One region of the Fenollaria massiliensis genome, then DNA from elsewhere that is predicted to be linked to it. Evidence: riboswitches for the same ligand, from Rfam matches in the RefSeq annotation. Region 1 holds a riboswitch; the other holds the start of a gene.
What was found. Region 1 has a riboswitch for cobalamin ahead of M1R53_RS00530 (ABC transporter substrate-binding protein). Riboswitches for the same ligand answer to the same signal wherever they lie in the genome.
Positions count from the first base shown of each region.

Region 2: it holds a riboswitch for cobalamin, as region 1 does, so the genes downstream of both, M1R53_RS02750 (sirohydrochlorin cobaltochelatase) here and M1R53_RS00530 (ABC transporter substrate-binding protein) in region 1, are expected to answer to the same signal.

Region 1 is NZ_CP096649.1:115,578-125,327, reverse strand. Features, by position in the region: gene M1R53_RS00530 (ABC transporter substrate-binding protein) at 6-1,550, opposite strand; adenosylcobalamin (AdoCbl) riboswitch at 1,599-1,718, opposite strand; gene hydF ([FeFe] hydrogenase H-cluster maturation GTPase HydF) at 1,816-2,934, opposite strand; gene hydG ([FeFe] hydrogenase H-cluster radical SAM maturase HydG) at 2,931-4,358, opposite strand; gene hydE ([FeFe] hydrogenase H-cluster radical SAM maturase HydE) at 4,351-5,352, opposite strand; gene M1R53_RS00510 (radical SAM protein) at 5,352-6,236, opposite strand; gene M1R53_RS00505 (AbrB/MazE/SpoVT family DNA-binding domain-containing protein) at 6,362-6,619, shown strand; gene M1R53_RS00500 (hypothetical protein) at 6,641-7,069, opposite strand; gene M1R53_RS00495 (hypothetical protein) at 7,100-7,375, opposite strand; gene M1R53_RS00490 (hypothetical protein) at 7,388-8,332, opposite strand; gene M1R53_RS00485 (MBOAT family O-acyltransferase) at 8,345-9,750, opposite strand, start outside.
Region 2 is NZ_CP096649.1:534,520-544,269, forward strand. Features, by position in the region: gene M1R53_RS02720 (glutaredoxin domain-containing protein) at 32-316, shown strand; gene M1R53_RS02725 (response regulator transcription factor) at 404-1,081, shown strand; gene M1R53_RS02730 (sensor histidine kinase) at 1,071-2,420, shown strand; gene M1R53_RS02735 (hypothetical protein) at 2,423-2,830, shown strand; gene M1R53_RS02740 (cobyric acid synthase) at 2,831-3,670, shown strand; gene cbiB (adenosylcobinamide-phosphate synthase CbiB) at 3,651-4,610, shown strand; cobalamin riboswitch at 4,802-4,973, shown strand; gene M1R53_RS02750 (sirohydrochlorin cobaltochelatase) at 5,134-6,510, shown strand; gene M1R53_RS02755 (pyridoxal phosphate-dependent aminotransferase) at 6,514-7,530, shown strand; gene M1R53_RS02760 (cobyrinic acid a,c-diamide synthase CobB) at 7,527-8,828, shown strand; gene M1R53_RS02765 (precorrin-8X methylmutase) at 8,818-9,447, shown strand; gene cbiD (cobalt-precorrin-5B (C(1))-methyltransferase CbiD) at 9,444-9,750, shown strand, end outside.

The sequences.
Region 1 (9,750 bases):
TTCATTTATCTAACTGTTAGTGTTGGGTTTGTTACAAAAAAGTCTCCGTTCCAGATTTCATAATTCTTAATATTATCAGAAAGCATTACAAACCAGTGCGGATCAACTGTGTATAGTATTGGAAGATCTTCATAGATCTTTGTTTGAATTTCTTTTGAAAGCTCGTCTCTCTTAGCAATATCAGCTGTTACTCCAAGTTCGTCGATTAATTTATCAACTTCAGCATTAGCATAGTAGCTGTGGTTCTTAACAGCATCTGTCTTAAAGTGTTGAGCGAAGAAATAGTGTGGGTTGCCGCTTGCTGTTGGGTTTTGAGCGTATAATAATATATCGTGATTGCCCTTAGCAGCTTCTTCGTCGATGCTGTCAGCTAGTGAAACGCTTGCTTCTATGCCCACTTGTTCTAGATCAGATACAAGTACTTGGCCAATAACTGGTAAATCTGGTTTAGCAGAGTATGTTAATATAGTTAATTTAACAGGATTACCGTTTTTATCCATAAGCTTGTCGCCTTCATAAGTGTAGCCAGCAGCCTTAAATTCTTCCTTAGCCTTGTCTACATCAAAAGTTAATTTTTGATCGCCGTTAAAGCTGAAGTTCTTGGCAAATAGTCCTGTAGGCATGTCTCCTCCGCCAAGTGCATCTATGATCTCTTGTCTATTAACAAGAAGGTCAAGTGCCTTTCTGAAGTGAAGGTCGTTTAAGTGATCTCTCTTAAGATTTAAGAAGCAGTAGTATTGGTATCCAGCATTGTAATCAAGCGCTTTGAAGCCCTTGTCCTTTAAACCGACAGCCACATCGTTTGTAAGGCCGAAAGCTAGGTCCACTTCACCGCTTTCATAAGCAAGCTTAAGTGCGTTTCCGTCCTTAAAAGCCTTGATAATAACTGTTTCAGGTCTATTTTCAAAACCGTCGTAATATTCGTTTCTCTCTAAAACTACTTCAGCGCCTGGTTTAAGCTCTTTAATCTTGTAAGCGCCTGTGAAGATGTATTTGTCACCATCTTTCTTGAACATAACGTTAGTCCACTCAGCGAAAATTGATTCAAGATTAACTGTAGGTAGCTCAGTAAGTATCTCTACTTTGTAGTCTTCAACTGGAGTGAAAACGATCTTACCAGCAGAAGCGCGAGCAAATTCATTGTTTTCCATGATCATATTCATTGCTTCACAAAATGCCTTAGCATCAACCTCACTGCCATCAGCGAACTTAACGCCTTCGTTTAATTCAGCAGTAAAGTGAGTCTCGTCTTGAGCCTCGATTGATTTAACAAATCTTGATTTTAAGGTACCATCAGCTTGAAGAGTGTAAACGTACTCGCTGATACCATGGTTTGTGATGCTCCAACCGTTTGCTCCATCAAGTGGGTCATCACTTGTAATAACCCAAGTTTGACCAACAGTTATCTCTTTAACATCAGACTTTTCAGTTGTTTCTGTTTTTTCGCTAGCGTTAGCATTGTCGCTAACTTCAGCTGGCTTTTCATTTGATTTGCAGCCATATGTGAACACTAGTGACAATATGACTACTAAGAAAATAAGTTTTTTCATAAAATCTTTCTCCTTTAATATACTATAGTATAGAAATAACTGTGCTAAAAAACTAGCCTTGCTCTGAACCGGAGCAAAACTAAAGTACAAGTATCGGACTTATGCTAATCGCAAATACCGTAGCGGCACTGTGTAGGACTCTAACCCACTTCCTTGTTATATTCTATCTGTATCAATTGTACTACATTTCACGCATTTAGTCAATTAAAATGTGATTGTATAAATAGAAATAGATACATCGCAAACGAAATGTATCTATTTAAAATTAATATTGTATTTTATCCAAAATATCGTTTAGGTAAGCAATCGTAACCCCATAATTCGTCATCGGCACATTTTTTTCTTTAGCCATAGCCACCCTGCTCATTACATGTGCCCTGTTAAACATACAAGCTCCGCAATGTATGATCATGTCAAAATCATCTATATCTTCAAAATCGTCGGCTCTTGTAAATGTAAATTTCAAGCCATCGCCGAAGCGTTTCTTAAGCATGGCAGGTATTTTCACGGTTCCGATATCTTCGTTAATGGGTGGATGTGTACAAGCCTCGGCTATTAAAATCTTTTCGTCGCCCTTAAAATTATCGAATTTTTTCACTGATTCGATGAAATAATCTATATCGCCTTTCATTTTTGAAAAAAGTACCGAAAATGAAGTGACTTTTGTTATTCCGCCAAAAACGTCATAAACTTTTTTAAAAACTCTTGAGTCGCAGATCACAAGGTCTGCGCCGTGAAATCTATCTCTCACGCTCTCAAGGTCTTCATCACCCACGACTATGCTTGTCATGCCCTTGTCGAGTGCTTCTCTTATGGCTTCAACTTGCGCTTTTATCAGTCTTCCCTTTGGTGCTGCTGCATCTTGCGGCATAACCATGATGATGGTCGCTTTGCCATCTACAACGCCATCTAATAATGATTCTTCTTTTGTATCTAAAACTTTTTTAAGCGCTGTAAAAATTTCTTCGCGTGAGCTATCATCTCTATAAACGATTGCATCTTCATTATCATAGCTTACGTCTCTATCGATCGCCATAATAACTTTGATGACTGGCTTATTGTACTTTTCTAGCTCTTTTAAAATAGCCTCATCATCATTATCATCGATATATATAAAGGCATCGGCTTTAGAAAATTCGGCGCGTGTCTTTTTTAGTCTCTCATCTGAAAGGTCTGTGTCATCGCCAAATCCAGCTGTATCAATGAATACGACTGGTCCAAGTCCCGGCACTTCGATGGATTTACGAACTGCATCTGTCGTCGTGCCTCGTTTGCTTGAGACTATGGCAGCATCTGAGCCCATGATGGAGTTAAAAAGCGTTGATTTGCCTGCATTTACTCTGCCTGCGATGACAATGTGCTTTTGCAATGAACGCGCCATCATAGTCTGAAGTCTCTCTCGCCATTTTCAATCTTTTTAAGATTGTCTCTAACTATCTCTTTAACTTTTTCCTTGCCAATGTTATTTATTTCTCTTTCGATAAGTGCTTCGCCTTTTTTTCTTGTCTCTGGCGATGCGTAATCTATTAAATATTCTTTAAGTGTCATAAGCGCGTTTGGTTGGCAAATGTTGCCGATTTGTCCGGCTTTAACAAGGCTCATGAATCTATCGCCTGTTCTGCCTGCTCTGTAACAAGCTGTGCAGAATGATGGTATGTGATTTGTATCCATCAGCCATGAAACTACTTCATCAAGTGTTCTTTGGTCTGATGTGAAGAACTGCTCTGTATCAGCTGAGGACTCTTCCTCTTCGTGTGCGTAACCGCCAACTGATGTTTTTGAGCCACCACTAATTTGGCTTATACCAAAATCGATAATCCTTGCTCTAGTCTCTACTGACTCTCTCGTTGAGATAATCATGCCTGTGTATGGTACTGATACTCTGATGCAGGCAACTATCTTCTTAAATATATCGTCTGAAATTCCATTTTCAAAAGATTCTGGATCTATGTCGTCCGCTGGTCTGATTCTTGGCACGCTAATTGTGTGCGGTCCAACGCCAAAGCGCGCTTCAAGGTGCTCTGCATGCATCAAAAGACCCACGAAATCGTATTCGTAATTATTTAGTCCAAATAAAACGCCGCAGCCAACATCGTCGATGCCGCCTAATTGCGCCCTGTCCATGGCCTCTGTGTGATAAGCGTAGTCATGCTTTGGTCCTGTTGGGTGAAGTGCTTCATAATTTTTTCTATGATATGTCTCTTGAAATAAAATATATGTTCCTATGCCGACATCCTTTAATTTTTTGTAATTTTCAATGGTAGTCGCTGCAATATTAACATTGACCCTTCTTATGTCTCCAGCTTTGTGATGAACGGAGTAAATGGTCTTGATAGACTCAAGTATGTACTCGATTGGGTTATTGACAGGGTCCTCGCCTGTTTCAAGCGCAAGTCTCTTGTGACCCATGTCTTGAAGAGCGATTACTTCATTTTTTATCTCTTCTTGAGTCAATTTTCTTCTGTGAATAGTTTTGTTCTTTAGATGATATGGGCAATAAACACAGCCATTGACACAGTAGTTTGACAAATATAGCGGTGCGAATAGAACTATCCTATTGCCATAAAATTTACGCTTGATATCATTTGCAAGCTTGTAAACTTCTTCGTTTAAGTCCTCTTCTTCAGATGATAACAAAAGAAATGCTTCTCTGTGCGAAAGTCCTTTGACTTCCTTCGCCTTCTCAATCGCAGCCTTTATCAGCTCTCTGTTGTGCTTATTTTTTCTGCCGTACTCAAGAGAGGCAAGAATTTCCTCGTGATTTATAAATTCATCTGCTTTTTCAGAATTAACATCGTATTTATACATTATAGTCTCCTCTCGTAAATTCAATCTCATATCCAAATTCTTTCAAATACTCGTTTAGTTCGCGAACGCCCTCGATTGCCTCAAGGCCTGATGACTTCTTGCCGTCATATAGGTTATAGCTCTCGCGAGCAAACTTTGGTGACACGTTTGGCATGATTACATTCGCCCCTGATAATATACCCAATTTTCTGCCATTTTCAACAATAGTATTTAAAGCTGTCGTCGATGGTATTAGTGCTTTAGGATGCTCAAGTCTAAGTATTGCGAGTAGTTTGCGTGTCATTTCAAGCGTTCCGGCTGGACAAGACTCAAAGCGCGTTTCCTTAGATGGGATGAAGGGCCCCATGCCTATCATGGCTGGGTCTATCTCTCTAATTAATTTTATATCTTTTATAAAGCTCTCTATATTTGTAAATGGCGCTCCGACCATAAAACCCGTTCCTACTTGGTAGCCAAGCGCCTTTAAGTCGTAGATGGCTTTGAGTCTACGCTCTAAACTTTGATCAGCTGGATGAAGTTTTTGAAATATATCGCTATCGGCTGTTTCATGCCTTAATAAAAATCTATCTGCACCAGCGTCTTTAAACATCTTGTAAGACTCATAGCTTCTCACTCCTAAGGATAAAGTGATGGCTGCATCATAGTTTTTCTTTAAATGAGAAATAATTTCAGAAAAAATTTCGTCCGTGAAATGAGTATCTTCCCCGCCTTGTAGAACAAAGGTTCTAAAACCTGCTTCATAAGCCGACTCAGCAGCAGAATATATCTCTTCCTTAGTTAAGCGAAATCTGTGAACAGAAGATTTATTCCTGTTTATGCCGCAGTAGTAGCAGCCTTCCTTGCAATAGTTTGAAAATTCGATCAAAGCCCTTATGTAAATCTTGTTCGAGAAAGTGGCTTTGGACGTTTCACGTGCCTTTTCATAAAGCTCTTCTAAAAATTTTTCATCCTCACAAAAAAGTATTTCTCTAAGCTCCTTATCAGAAAAAAGCATTAAACCCCCTCCAAATCAAAGTTTGGCGTGTAATTCTTGCCATCTTGCTTATCTTGAACGAAGGCCTTCGATATGCCAAGGTCCGCCGCATAGTCTACGAAGCTATCGTACTCTAGGTCGCTAACAGTCCTATTGATCTTCTTATAATTTTTCGCCATGTGCATGGGTTGATATTGATTCATCAGTGAAAATATCACGCTATCGCCATATTTACCATAAAGAAGACGAACTATCTTTTTTGCATCGAAATATAAATTTGGTAGCAAAAGTAGTCTTATAATGACTCCTTTCTTCATTATCCCGTCCTCGATAATTACTTCAGGGACTTGTCTGTGCATCTCGTCAATGGCCTCAAGAGCATACTTCCTATAATTAGGCGCGTGTGAAAACTCATTGGCATAAGTGTCTGAAAAGTATTTGAAATCTGCTAAGTAGATGTCGATGAGACCATCCAGATTTTTGATTGCCTCTTTAAGCTCGTAGCTGTTTGTGTTGTAGACGAATGGCAGATCAAAGCCCTTTTCCTTCGCCAGAATGATGGCGTCCTTGATAAGATGACTAAAGTGCATTGGCGAGACCAAATTGATATTGTGAACACCCTTTGCTTTTAGCTCGAAAAATATTTCTACGAGCCTTTCTTTGCTTATGTACTTAAATATAGCGTCCTTATTTTGAGAAATTTCATAATTTTGGCAGAAGACGCAAGATAGATTGCATCCTGCGAAAAAAACTGTTCCCGAACCGCGTGTGCCCGAGATGACAGGCTCTTCAAAGACATGAACACTTGCCTTTGAAACTGCAAGTTCATTCTTCATTTTGCAAACACCAAGTTTTTCGTCTCTGTCTATGCCGCACTTGCGCGGACATAAATTACATATATACATCATATCACCATGAATATTATATAACTAATGAAGGATTATTGTCAATAAATATGTATTGACATAAGCTTTGTAAAAATATATAATATAATCAGAAAGTAAGAAATTCTAACTAAGGAGGTAAGACTATGTTAGTTGAGTTAAAAGCTAAGTCGCAAGTGACTATACCTAAGGAAATAGTGAGTTTGATGAATTTAAATCAAGGAGATAAATTTGAAATTATCGAAGAAAGTGGCAGAATAGTTTTGATCCCGCTTGAAGTCTACCCAAAAAATGTAATAGATGAACTAAAGGCCTCAGTTGAAGAGATAAAGGCAAGTATTGATAATGGTGAAAGGCCTGTCTTTGACTCGATAGATGCCTTGTTTGAAGAACTTGACAAGTAATATAAAATGCTAGAGACATCTCTAGCATTCTTTTATTTCATCAAGCTCCTTATCAAGCTTCATTATTAAATTTTCTATCATTGTTCTAAAGCTCTTGACCTCAACAAGCTTATCTTTTATCTCTTTTGCAACTCTTACATCGGTAAAGATATTATCAAAGTATATGTCCGCAATATTATCTCCCAAGGTGTCGCTTATCTCTTCAGGAAGCCTCATGCCAATGTCGCCGAGCTCCTTATTAAGGCTCTTTAGATATATGCCAGCTTCCTTTATACTAAGGTTCGCTTCTTGTATGTGCTTTCTCTTAATCACGCTGAAGAAGGCGCCTCCAAAGATATCAATCATGCTCATCTTTGACGCACCATCAAGAGACTTCACCGCCTCATCAAGCCTTAACAAGACCTCGACCGCAGCGGCCTTTGCTTCTTTTATTTCCTTTTCCTTATCCATGGTTTTCACCTCTATATATATTTACCCAAATTATTTCTTCTCTTTAAATAAAGATACGCTGTTGATAATAATCGATCCTGCTGCACAAACAAAAAGGCCATTTATCAATGTTGGAGCAGTGTCTTCAAGTGCAGTTAAATCCTTTATAAAGAATAGATTAAGCTCCTCTTTAAGAGCCACCCACAAAGTAAGTATAGTTAGGGCCATGCTCATAAATCTAAAATATTTTGCCTCTTTCCCCTTAAATGCAAAAACTAAATTTAATATGGCAAATATTACTGCCAAAATTCCAAATGCGAACCACATAGATAAAACCTCCTATTTATTCAGAACATTTTTAATAAAGTATCCAGTAAACTTTTTTGCTCCCTCACTATTCAAATGCGACGCATCATAATAATCATCAAAGCCTAGCTCCTCACCCATCACTTTGGTAAAATCTATAAAGTCCGCGCCTATACTATGAGCGTAGCTCTCAAGTGCAGCGATGTTCTCATCGTAGACATCCTTTGTAAAAATCGGCGTCTTTATAAAATGCACTTCAACGCCATTTTTCTTTGCAAGATCATTTATCCTTTTTATTACGGCGTACTTTTTCTCTCTAAAGTCCTTATCGCGTGCTTTTGTGATATTATCAAGGTTTTCCTTGCTTAGCTCAGGATTTTTAACAAATTCTTTGCTCTGACGCTCGAGCTTCACAAAACCATTTAAGTCATCGTGATAGTCCTTCCACTTGGCCTTGTAATCTTTTTCTTCAAGCGCCCTCCATCTTGTGTGATACTTGATTAAAGGCATCACATTCTCCGCCCATTCCTCAGGAGGAAGGCTGTCTTTAATCATCAGCGCCTTATTTATACCCATGGGGAAGTAGTCAGTGTAAGTGTGGACGCTTCCTTCATCTACATCATTCATCGCCAAGGCATCGAGCACGTCAACGTAGATGGCCTTTGGCTTTGACCTCTTAATCGCTTCTTTGATGTAGTAGTATGTCGCCTCAAGTGGCTGCTTTTGGCTTGCTAAAATGTATGAGCTAACGACATGTTCCGCCAAATCTTCTGTATCAAAAGAGCAATACGCGTGTGAAGTACCAAAGAAGATGACGTCATAAGGCTTGTCCTCGTTGAAATATCCCGAAATCTTGTTAATCATGTCCCAAGGCTTCACATCGGATTTTCTGATGAAGATGATATTTAATTTTGAAAGCACAAGGCTCAGAATTATGACAAAGCCCGCGATTTTTAAAATTCTCTTAATGTATTTCATCTCTCTCACCTTTTAGAATTGGAAATAAATGAACTGCGCTTCGCTGTAGCCCGGTCCATATATGCCAAAAATTAGTATTACTACTAGTAAAAATATATATATCGGCCATCTTATAATCAGGCTTCTCTTTTCAATTCTTTCAACCATGTTCACTTTATTGTAAATAAGTATGTCAATTACTATAAGCATGGCTATCGCAATGAGCAAGATGACTGTGTCTTCGTATGGAAAGGCGATGGACGCATCCAAAGTCCCTGCCTGCCTCTTAAGTATGCCAAGTATAAAGGCCTTTGCCGCACCAATATTTTTGCTTCTGAAAATTACAAAACTTATGACTGCAACGACAAAAGTTATAAGCCTGCGAATATTTTTATAAATTAAATTATTGCTAATATTTTTTGTGATGCCTTTAAAACTATCTTCCAAAATGTTGAAAATGCCATGAATCAGCCCCCAAAGAACAAAGGTGTAGTTCGCTCCGTGCCAAAGACCGCTCACCAAAAAAACTATCAAAACGTTTAAATGCTTTCTGAAAGTGCCTTTTCTATTCCCCCCTAAAGGGATGTATAAATAGTCCTTAAACCAAGTAGATAGCGAGATGTGCCAGCGTCTCCAAAATTCTGTGATTGATTTTGAAAGATATGGCGCTTTAAAATTATCCATAAGATCGTAGCCCAAAATTTTGGCAGAGCCCTTTGCGATGATTGAATATGAATAAAAATCGCAATAAATTTGCACCGCGAAGAGTAAAGCGGCGTAGCATAAAAATACGTATGAGTAGCCTTGGTAGCTGTCGTAGACTTGATTTACAAAGATTGCTGCCCTATCTGCAATGACAAGCTTTAGGAAAAAGCCCCAAAGTATGTATAAAAGTCCTTTTGATAGGTTTTCATAACGTCTGTGTCCTAAGTTATCTATTTGCGTTAAAAGATTTTTTGATCTCTCTATAGGTCCAGCGACTAATTGCGGGAAGAATGAGACGAAGAGAGCGTAATTGATAAAATTTCTCTCAGCCTTGATCTCGCCTCTATAAACATCGACGATGTAGCCAAGCGCTTGAAATGTGTAGAATGAAATGCCGACTGGAAGTAAAACGTTTATTACGGGCAGATTGACACTCGCGCCAACAAGGCCAAGTATTTTATTTAAAAAATTAACTGTAAAGCCGTAGTACTTAAAGACGAAGAGTATCGCCAAATTGACAAAGAAACAAAGACCGAGATAGAGCTTTTTCTTTTGTTTCGCTCCTGCCATGTCCATGGCGATGGCTGTTAAGTATGTCGCTACTGTGCTAAAGAGCATTAGTAGTGAGTACTTAAGGTTCCAGCACGAATAAAAGAAATAGCTTGCCAAGAGCAAAAAGCCTCTCTTGACTTTCTTTGGCAATATGAAATAAACTAGGCAAACGATTGTGAAAA
Region 2 (9,750 bases), 420 kb from region 1:
ATTGCAAATATATCTGTAAAGGAGAAATGAAATGAGTAAAGTACAAAAGAAAATAGTTTTCGGTAGCTCTATGTGTCCAGGTTGTCCACCATTTAAAAAAGTTATGGATGAATCAGGGGTACGCTTCCTATATCTAGACATAACAGAAAACCTTGCTAACATGAAAAAATTTTTAGCAGCAAGAGACAGTATGAAGGAATTTGATGAGACTAAGAGAATAGGTAACATTGGTATACCATCTCTTATACTTGGTGACAACGAAAGAGCCATCCTAGATATAGATGAGCTAAAAGATTATCTAGACAGTTTAAAATAATTATTTGGGCCTTGTTAATGCAAGGCTCTGATTACATAAAGCGTTTAAAAAGATTATTATCGGGTAAAAATTGATAGAGGTGATGATATGGGGGCTATACTTATAGCTGATGACGATGAAAATATAAGAAACGTGCTCAAGGAGTACTCAGTCATTAATGGCTATGAGGTGATCGAGGCAGTTGACGGCATCGACGCTCTTAACAAAGTTAATAATAACGATATAGACCTTATCATCTTAGATATAATGATGCCAAAGCTTGATGGTTTCTCGGCTTATAAGAGGATTAAGGAAGTAAAGGACGTGCCAGTTCTTGTTCTTAGCGCAAAAGGCGAGGAGTATGACAAGCTTTATGGATTTGAGATAGGCATCGATGATTATGTTGTCAAGCCATTTAGCCCGCGTGAAGTTATGGCGAGGGTCAAAGCTATACTTGCGAGACACACAAGTGATGCAAGGGCAAATATTTATCATAACGGCAGCTTAAAAATAGATTTTGATGCGAGAGAAGCTTATCTTAATAACAAAAAATTAGATTTAACACCAAAGGAGTATGAACTACTTGTTTATCTAGCTCAAAATGAAGGCATAGCTCTATCGCGTGAGACTATACTTGAAAATGTTTGGGGGTATGATTTCTTCGGAGACAATAGAACTGTTGATACACACATAAAGATGCTTAGAAACTCACTTGGCTCTGAGAAGGAGATAATCAGTACAGTTCGCGGCTATGGCTATAAACTGGAGAAAAAAGATGAAGAATAAATCATTATTCACAAAGTTAATCAGCTATTTTTTAATATTCACTGTGCTGATACTATCAACAATGTGGCTATTTAACATAGTTTTCTTCAAAGAGATATACACGCAAAAGAAGAGGGAGCTAATTCAAAACACTGAAAAAGAAATTTCATCTTATTCAGGAAGAGATCTCGTCTCGTTTTTAAATAGTGTTGCAAGCAAAACTAGACTCGGCATAATTATTTTCGATGAGAATGGTTTGGTCTTGTACCCAAATTATCTACTTGAGCTTGATAAGGAAGACCTTGACTTTGTTAAAAGTAATGAAGATAGTGTAGACTATATCAAAAAGCATGACGATAGAGAATACCTTGTATTTTTAAAGAGATACGAAACAGTTAACGCAAAATTATATATGAAGCTTATTGACAATCTCGATGAAGATGGCTCGGTTAAGAAGATGCTAAAGGAAGAGCTTTTATACATAAGTCTCGTTGCAATAGTTTTGGCACTTGCTCTTTCATATTTTTCAGCAAAAAAACTTACTAAGCCAATCAAAAATCTTTCAGAAGCGTCCAAATTTTTGGGCACAAAGAGCTTTTCTGTAGAAGAAGAGGGCGGCTACGAAGAGATTGAGGAGTTAAAGAAGAGCCTTGAGAGTGCAAATGAAGATTTAAAGAGGACTATGGACTTTCGTGAGAATATCATTGCCAATGTATCTCATGACTTCAAAACGCCTCTAAGCGTGATTAAGTCTTACGCTGAGATGATTAAGGACATAACAGGAGATAATAAAGAAAAGCGTGGAGAGAATCTCGACACCATCATCGCAGAGGCAGACAGACTTAACGGCATGATTAACGAGATGCTTGAAGCGTCAAAGAACGTAAGCGCCCTTGGTGAACTTGAATTAAAAAGAGTTTCGCTCGAAGCTATTTCCAAGGAGATTATAGATAAATTAAATACTGCTGAAAATAGAGAAAGAATTAAATTAGACGTAAGTGGCTCTAGTATGGTCATGGCTGATGAGAAGAAGATTAGAAGCGTTATATATAATTACTTATCAAACGCACTGAACTACTCAAATGAGGATGAGGACGTTCTTGTAAGAATAACTGAAGAAGAAAAAGGCGTTAGATACGAGGTTATTGATCACGGCATGGGCATCAAAGAAGAGGACATCAAGAGGGTTTGGGACCGCTATTACATCTCGAGCGCGAACCATGAGCTTAAAAAGTACTCGACAGGCCTCGGCTTATACATCGCACGCGAAGTGCTTTTGCTTCACAAGGCAGAGTTTGGCGTAGAGAGCAGCTACGGAAAAGGATCGAATTTTTATTTTGTATTAAAAAAGGGAGTGTAGATATGAACTTTGATTTTTTAAAAGACATGAACATTGGTAATTTCAATAAGGATGAAGCCATGAACAAGATTGGTGACATCGGTGAAGCCATCAAAACAAATACTGATTTAGCAAAGTATCAAGACCTAATTAATGATTTTTTGGACCTTGTTAAAGATTATTACAATGGCCATTATAAAGGCATTGAAAAGAAAAATATGCTATTTATCATCTCAGGGCTACTTATAGTTTTGTATCCAAATTCATACAAGCAAAACGCTTTCTTCATCATAGCGTCGAAAATATTTGGTATATCAATATTAATAAAGGCGATAAGCGAAGAAGTGGCTAAATATAGAGAATGGAAGAAAAATTTAATTTCTATAGAGACTGATTTAGGAACTATTGAATACAACGAAGAGGAATTTTAAATGGCAAAGATAATGATATACGGCACGACATCGTCCGCAGGTAAATCGACGATAGCGACTGCTATGTGCAGGTATTATAAAGATAAGGGCTACAAGGTTTGCCCGTTTAAATCGCAAAATATGTCGAGAAACTCATTTAAGCTTCAAGACGGAAAACTTATTAGTAACGCTCAAGCGATACAAGCCTACGCCGCTGGAATCAAGGCTGACGAGTACATGAACCCAATACTTCTAGTGCCATCGTCTGACACAGGTAGCGACGTCTATGTGCTTGGCAAATTATATAAGCACATGAATACAAAGGAGTATTACTCGATTAAAAAAGAGCTAAAAGCGAAAGTAAAAGAAGTTTTTGAAAAACTTGAGAAAAAATATGACATCATGATTATAGAAGGAGCCGGCTCGCCAGCTGAGATAAATCTACTTGAAGATGACTTTGTAAATACTGGCATGGCTGAACTTGCCGATACTAATGCCGTCATCGTCGCAGACATTGACAAGGGCGGCGTCTTTGCTTCAATCTATGGCACTTACATGATACTTGATGAAAAAGATAGATTAAGAATAAAGGGTTACATCATCAACAAGTTTAGAGGCGATGCGAGCCTATTAGATGAAGGCATAAAAAAACTTCATGAGCTAACTGGCCTTGACTGCCTTGGCATAGTACCATACACAAAGCTTGAGATAGCAGACGAAGACTCGCTTCACGACTACGAGAAAAAAGTCAACGCCCACATGTCAGAGCACGATGCGATGAATAACGAGATCGATAGACTCGCTAAAGTATTTGAAGAAGCCATCGATATAGATAAGTTAAATGCAATACTTGGCTTATAAACTCATCGCCATACTTATAGGCGTTTTGCTTGATTTAATCTTAGGGGACCCTTATAACTTTTTTCATCCAGTTAAAGTCATGGGCAATATTATTAGCTTTGAAGAAAAATTAATTCGAAGGACAGGGGCGAGAGGCGGCTTTTTGAAAGTACTTGGCTTAGCTGCAGTATTATTCAACATTAGCCTTGCATTTTTGTTCGGCTACTTGGCAATAATATTATTTAAAATCAATAAATATTTGTATCTAATATACACTTCATACATGGTCTATGTGTGCTTAGCCGCACGATCACTTCACTTCGAGGCAGATATGGTCGTAAAAGAGCTAGACCATTCGCTAGAAAGAGGTCGAAAGAGGCTTTCCTACATAGTTGGCCGTGACACAAGTGAATTAAGCGAAGAAGAGATACTTAAGGCAACCATCGAGACAGTCGCTGAAAATACTTCAGATGGTGTCATAGCGCCGCTTATCTACATCGCGATATATACACCACTTGGACTAGTTTATAAATTTATAAATACCATGGACTCAATGTGGGGCTACAAGAATGAAAAGTATGGTGATCTTGGTTTTTTCGCGGCAAAGATAGATGACCTAGTCAATCTAGTGCCAGCAAGATTAAGTGCGCTTCTTATATTAATCACGAACATCTTTAATAAAAATATTTTCTACGCATGCAAAACATTTTTTAAGTATAGATATGCACACGCAAGCCCAAATAGTGCCTTCCTTGAAGCGCCCATAGCAGGTCTTTTAAAAATTCGTTTAGGTGGACCACACAAATATTTTTCTAAAATTGTCGATAAACCATATATTGGCGACTTAGATGAGAAAGTGAATAAAAATGGCGTTTATTTCACCATAAAAGCGATGTATAAGGCACTTGCCTTATTGATATTAGCAATCGTAGCTATATATTTAAAATTAATATTAAAATAAAAAAATGCAGTTATGTCAAAACAATTGTTTTACATCTCTGCATTTTTTTGTAAGCTAAATTTTTAGGAAATTATTTTTGAAAAAGTATGCACATATTATATAGCTCTAATTAAGTCATGTCCGTGTTTTGAATCACAAATAATAAAATTTATAAAAATTTATTATTACACTTGAAAAAAATTTTTATATATGATATTATATAGGTGTAATTTTTGAATGTTCAATATAAAGGGAAGCTGGTGTAAATCCAGCACAGCCCCCGCTACTGTAAATAGTGACGAGTCTATGTATACCACTGGGAAACTGGGAAGGTTTAGATGAGGTTGATCTATAAGTCAGGATATCTTTAGAACGTTCGTATAAAGTTACTTCTTCGGTGGGAAGGAAAAACTTACTAAATATGTATGTTTTATATCCTTGATACCCCTATTCAAGGATTTTTATTTTCCAAAAAACCGGCGAGAGAAAAGGCGCGCTTCTCCTATTTTTCCTTTTCTCTCGAGTACATATTATGGAGGTTCATATGAAAAAGGCAATATTACTTAGTTTTTTTGGCACAACAAGGCTTAGGGAACACGAAAGAGTCATTGATAAATTTCTTAATGGCTTTAAAAATGAATTTAAGGACTGCGATATAAAGATATGCTTCACTTCAAGGATAGTAAAGAAGATACTTGAAAAGAAGGGCATGTCTTTTGATGATGAGTGCGAGGCCATAAAGGCATTGAAAGAAGCTGGATACAAAGACATAAGAGTAGTTTCGACAAACATCATCCCAGGAGAAGAGTATAAGAAGCTTAAAAATGTTTCAAATAGACTGACTACGCCATTTATCAGTAATAGCAAGGATATAGCTAAGCTTATAGATGGAATGACTGCCTTTAAATTAAACGAAGGCGAAGAATTTATTTATGTGGGTCACGGTACTTATCATGTGGCTGATAGGATATACGAAGACATTGACAATGCTTTTAGAGAAAAGAACAATAAATATCACATGATGAGCATTGAGGGTGAACTTGATCTTGATAGCGTTGTAGAAAATTTATCTAAAGATACAAAAACAATTTATCTAAGACCATTTATGCTAGTTTCTGGTGTTCACATGCTTGAAGACATCGCTTCTGATGATGAGGATTCAATTAAATCAAGACTAGAAAAGCTTGGCTACGAAGTAAAACTTATTGACAAAGGTCTTGGAGAAGAAGATTATATCTTAAACGACTCTATAGAAAAAGTTAAGGCAATGGAAGAGCCGCAACTAAACATAGTTGGCGTTGGGCCTGGAGATGAAGATTTATTAACTGTCAAGGCTATACTTACTTTAAAAAATACAAACGCTGTATTTGTTCTTGACAACAGAGGTCGTAATCTTGCTCTTGACACAGTTATGAGCTATGTTAAAGATAAGCCAATCATCAAGATGCCTTTTGATATGAAAAGTGCTAACGAAGCTTTATATAATGAATTAAAAGTTAAACTGGAAGAGGCTTTAGCTGAGTATAGAGACGTGAGCTTTGTAACTATAGGCGATGCGGCAGTTTTCTCAACACCTATGAATCTAAGTAAGATACTTGATAAAAAGATAAATATAAATCTAATTAATGGTATGCCATCTTTCGTTGCACTGACTGCCATGAATAAAGAGCCGCTTATTGAAAAGGGCGAAAGTCTTGTGATAAGCGATAATACAGAACTTGTTGAGGCGGCAAAGCCTGACAGAGCTGTTATACTTAAGGGAACTCTTAACAAAGAAGCCGTTTTAAAGCTTAAAGATACTTACGAGGCTGAATATTTTAAGAGGATATCGATGCCGAATGAAATGTATCTTACAGATGAGGAAGAAATACGCAAGGATAACGATTATATATCGCTATTCTACTTAAAGAAAAGGAAGTAAATTATGCACGGAGCCAATTTTTATGATTACGACAAAAAACTCATAGATTTCAGCTCTAACATAAACGTATTTAATATGAACGAAAGACTTTTCTCAATTATCAGGGAAGATTTTGACCATGTCAATGTTTATCCTGACATAAAGGCGAGAGAAGCGATAGATAATGTAGCCACTTACTTGGCTTGTGATGCGTCTAATATTATCCTGGGCAATGGGTCTATAGAGATAATTGATAAGGCGATACACAGGGCGAGTCGAGTGGTTATTTTTGACCCTTCGTTTTACGAGTACGAGCTTAGAGCGAGTGTTTACAAAAAAGAACTGATTAGAATAAAATATAAGGATTTTAAAATAAATTTTGATGAATTAAATATTTTGAAGAAGGGTGACCTACTTATACTCACTAACCCAAATAATCCTAATGGCAGATTATTAAAAAAAGAAGAACTAATTAAGGCGCAAGAAATTTGCAAAGAGCATGGTGCGACACTTTTACTTGATGAGGCATTTATTGAGTTTACTTTGCATGATTATGACAGTATAAAACTATTTAAGGATGAAGACGTGATTATTGTAAGAGCTATGACAAAGACATTTGCTTTGCCAGGCGTGCGCTTTGGCTTTGCCTATGCGTTAAAAGACTTCAAAGACTACTACGATGAATTGAGTCTTGCTTGGTCGACTGGCTTTATACAAAATGAAGCAGCAAAATTATTGGCGGGTAGCGAAGAATATTTAAGTCAAACAAAAAAATATTATCAAGAAGAAAGAAATAGATTAAAAAATTTATACAAAGATTTTAAAAATTTTGAGATGATAGATAGTGATGCAAATTTCTATTTAATTAAATTAAAAAAACATAATGACGAAGAAATGTATATGATTATGCTAGAAAAGGGTATATTAATAAGAAGGATGCAAGGTTACAAGAATATCGGCAAAAATTATATTCGCCTTGCGATAAGAACTCGTGAAGAAAATGATTATTTAATCGAAAAACTAAGGGAGATAGAAAATTGAAAGGTATATGTATAGCCGCAATGAACTCAAATAGCGGCAAGACAACTATAAGTTTAGCTTTGGCAAGACTGCTTGCGAATAAAAATAATAAAGTGAAGTACCTTAAGAGTGGACCCGATTTTATCGATTCAAGGCTCGGCTCATTCGCATCTAAAGGTGATTATGGCAATGTTGACATCTTCATGCAAAAGAGTGGCGCGACTGAAGTAGGTGCAAGTGATGCGGACTACTGTGTTCTAGAAGGTGTTATGGGCTACTTAGACGGCATATATAATACGATGAAGGCATCAACTTATGCTAATGCAAAAGCTTTGGGACTAAAGACAGTTTTAGTACTTACACCAAAGGGCGAGATGTTTTCACTAATTGCTAAGCTAAAGGGATTCATGGACTACGCTGATAATATTGTTGGCGTCATATTTAATAAAACACATGCAAAATTATATACGATATATAAGGATCTAGTAGAAAAAGAACTTGGCTTAGAAGTTTTTGGCAATATCGAAATGGACGAGGACTTTCTTATAGAGGACAAGGACCTTGGACTAGAACTGCCAAGCGATATCAAGGCTTTTGATGAGAAGCTTGACAGAATAGCTGCAAAATTAGAAAAAGAGATAGATTTTGAAAAACTTTTAAAATATTTCGAAGCGGCAAAGACAGAAGAGAAAAAAGATTTTCCAAAATCAAAAACTAGAGTAGCGATAGCCTATGACAAGGCATTTAATTTCTATTACAAAGAGAATATTGATTTTCTAGAAAAATATTTTAATGTGAAATATTTTTCTGTGCTAGACGAGGAAGAAGTTCCTGAAGCTGATTTACTCTACATTGGCGGAGGCAATTTAAAAGATTATTTAGAGATAATCGAAAAATCAAAATCATTAGAAAGCATAAAAAAATATTATGATAATGGCGGAAAAATATTTACCGAAGGAGAAGCGACTTACTTTTTAGCTGAAAGCTTTAATGAGCACAAGATGCTTAGCCTTATAAAAGGTAAGGCTGTTAGTGAAAATAGGCTGCATAATTTTGGTTACGCTTATCTAAAAGCACTTAGAAAGAATTTTTTATTTGATCAAGACAAAATTTTCCATTCGCAAGAATTTCATAAGAGCAGCTTAAGTGATAACGAATTTAATTTATTTAAAGTTGAAAAACCATATAGAGATGACACTTGGACGAGCTCTTTTGCAAATGAAAGAGTCGTTGCGATTGAGCAAAACATTTCCTTTGTTCAAGATGAAGAATATTTTTATAAAAAGATAGATAGTTTAAGAGGTGAAAATGATGTATAATTACGACAACAACCCCATGAATATTGAAAACACAAGTATGGACATAATCGATAAGGAGCTTGAAGGAACAAAATTTACTGATACCGAAAAGCTTATAGTGAAGAGAATGATTCACTCGACAGGCGATTTTGATTATAAAAACATAATTGATATAAGAAATAATTTTCTTGATGAAGCACTTGATGCACTTAAAAAAGGTGCCAAGATTTATACTGATACAAGGATGACTATGGCAGGCGTGAATGAAACTAGCTTAAAGAAGCTAAACTGCGAAATTATTAATCACATTAAGGACGACGACGTAAGGGAGCTTGCTAAAGAAAAAGGAACAACAAGAAGCTACCAAGCGATAGAGAAGACTATAGGTGAAGACATCGCCATATACTCAGTAGGCAACGCGCCAACCGCTCTATATAGAATCATAGAACTGATTAAAGAAGAAAAAATTCATCCAAAGGCTGTTATTGGTGTGCCAGTCGGCTTTGTTGGAGCTGCTGAATCAAAGGAAGCGCTTAGAGAAGTAGGCATAGCACAAATCTCGACAGTGGGCAACAAAGGCGGTTCAAACGTAGCAGCATCAATAATTAATGCACTTTTATATATTTTATACAGAAAATGAATAAATACGATATAGTTGATGGCAAAAGCCTTAGATATGGCTACACAACTGGCACATGCGCGGCTGTTGCAACACATGCAGCGCTTATAAATCTATTGGATGCTCCAGTTAGTGAATATGATATAGACCTTCCTTGCAATGAGACTATTAACGTTGCTATCAACTCTAATGAAAAAGAGGGTGGCTACGCTATAAGCTCGGTTATAAAAGACGCTGGTGATGACCCAGATCAAACTAATGGTATAGAGATCTTTTCAAAAGTTTCTTTAAGAGATGATGGCAAGGTCATTATCAAAGGTGGCG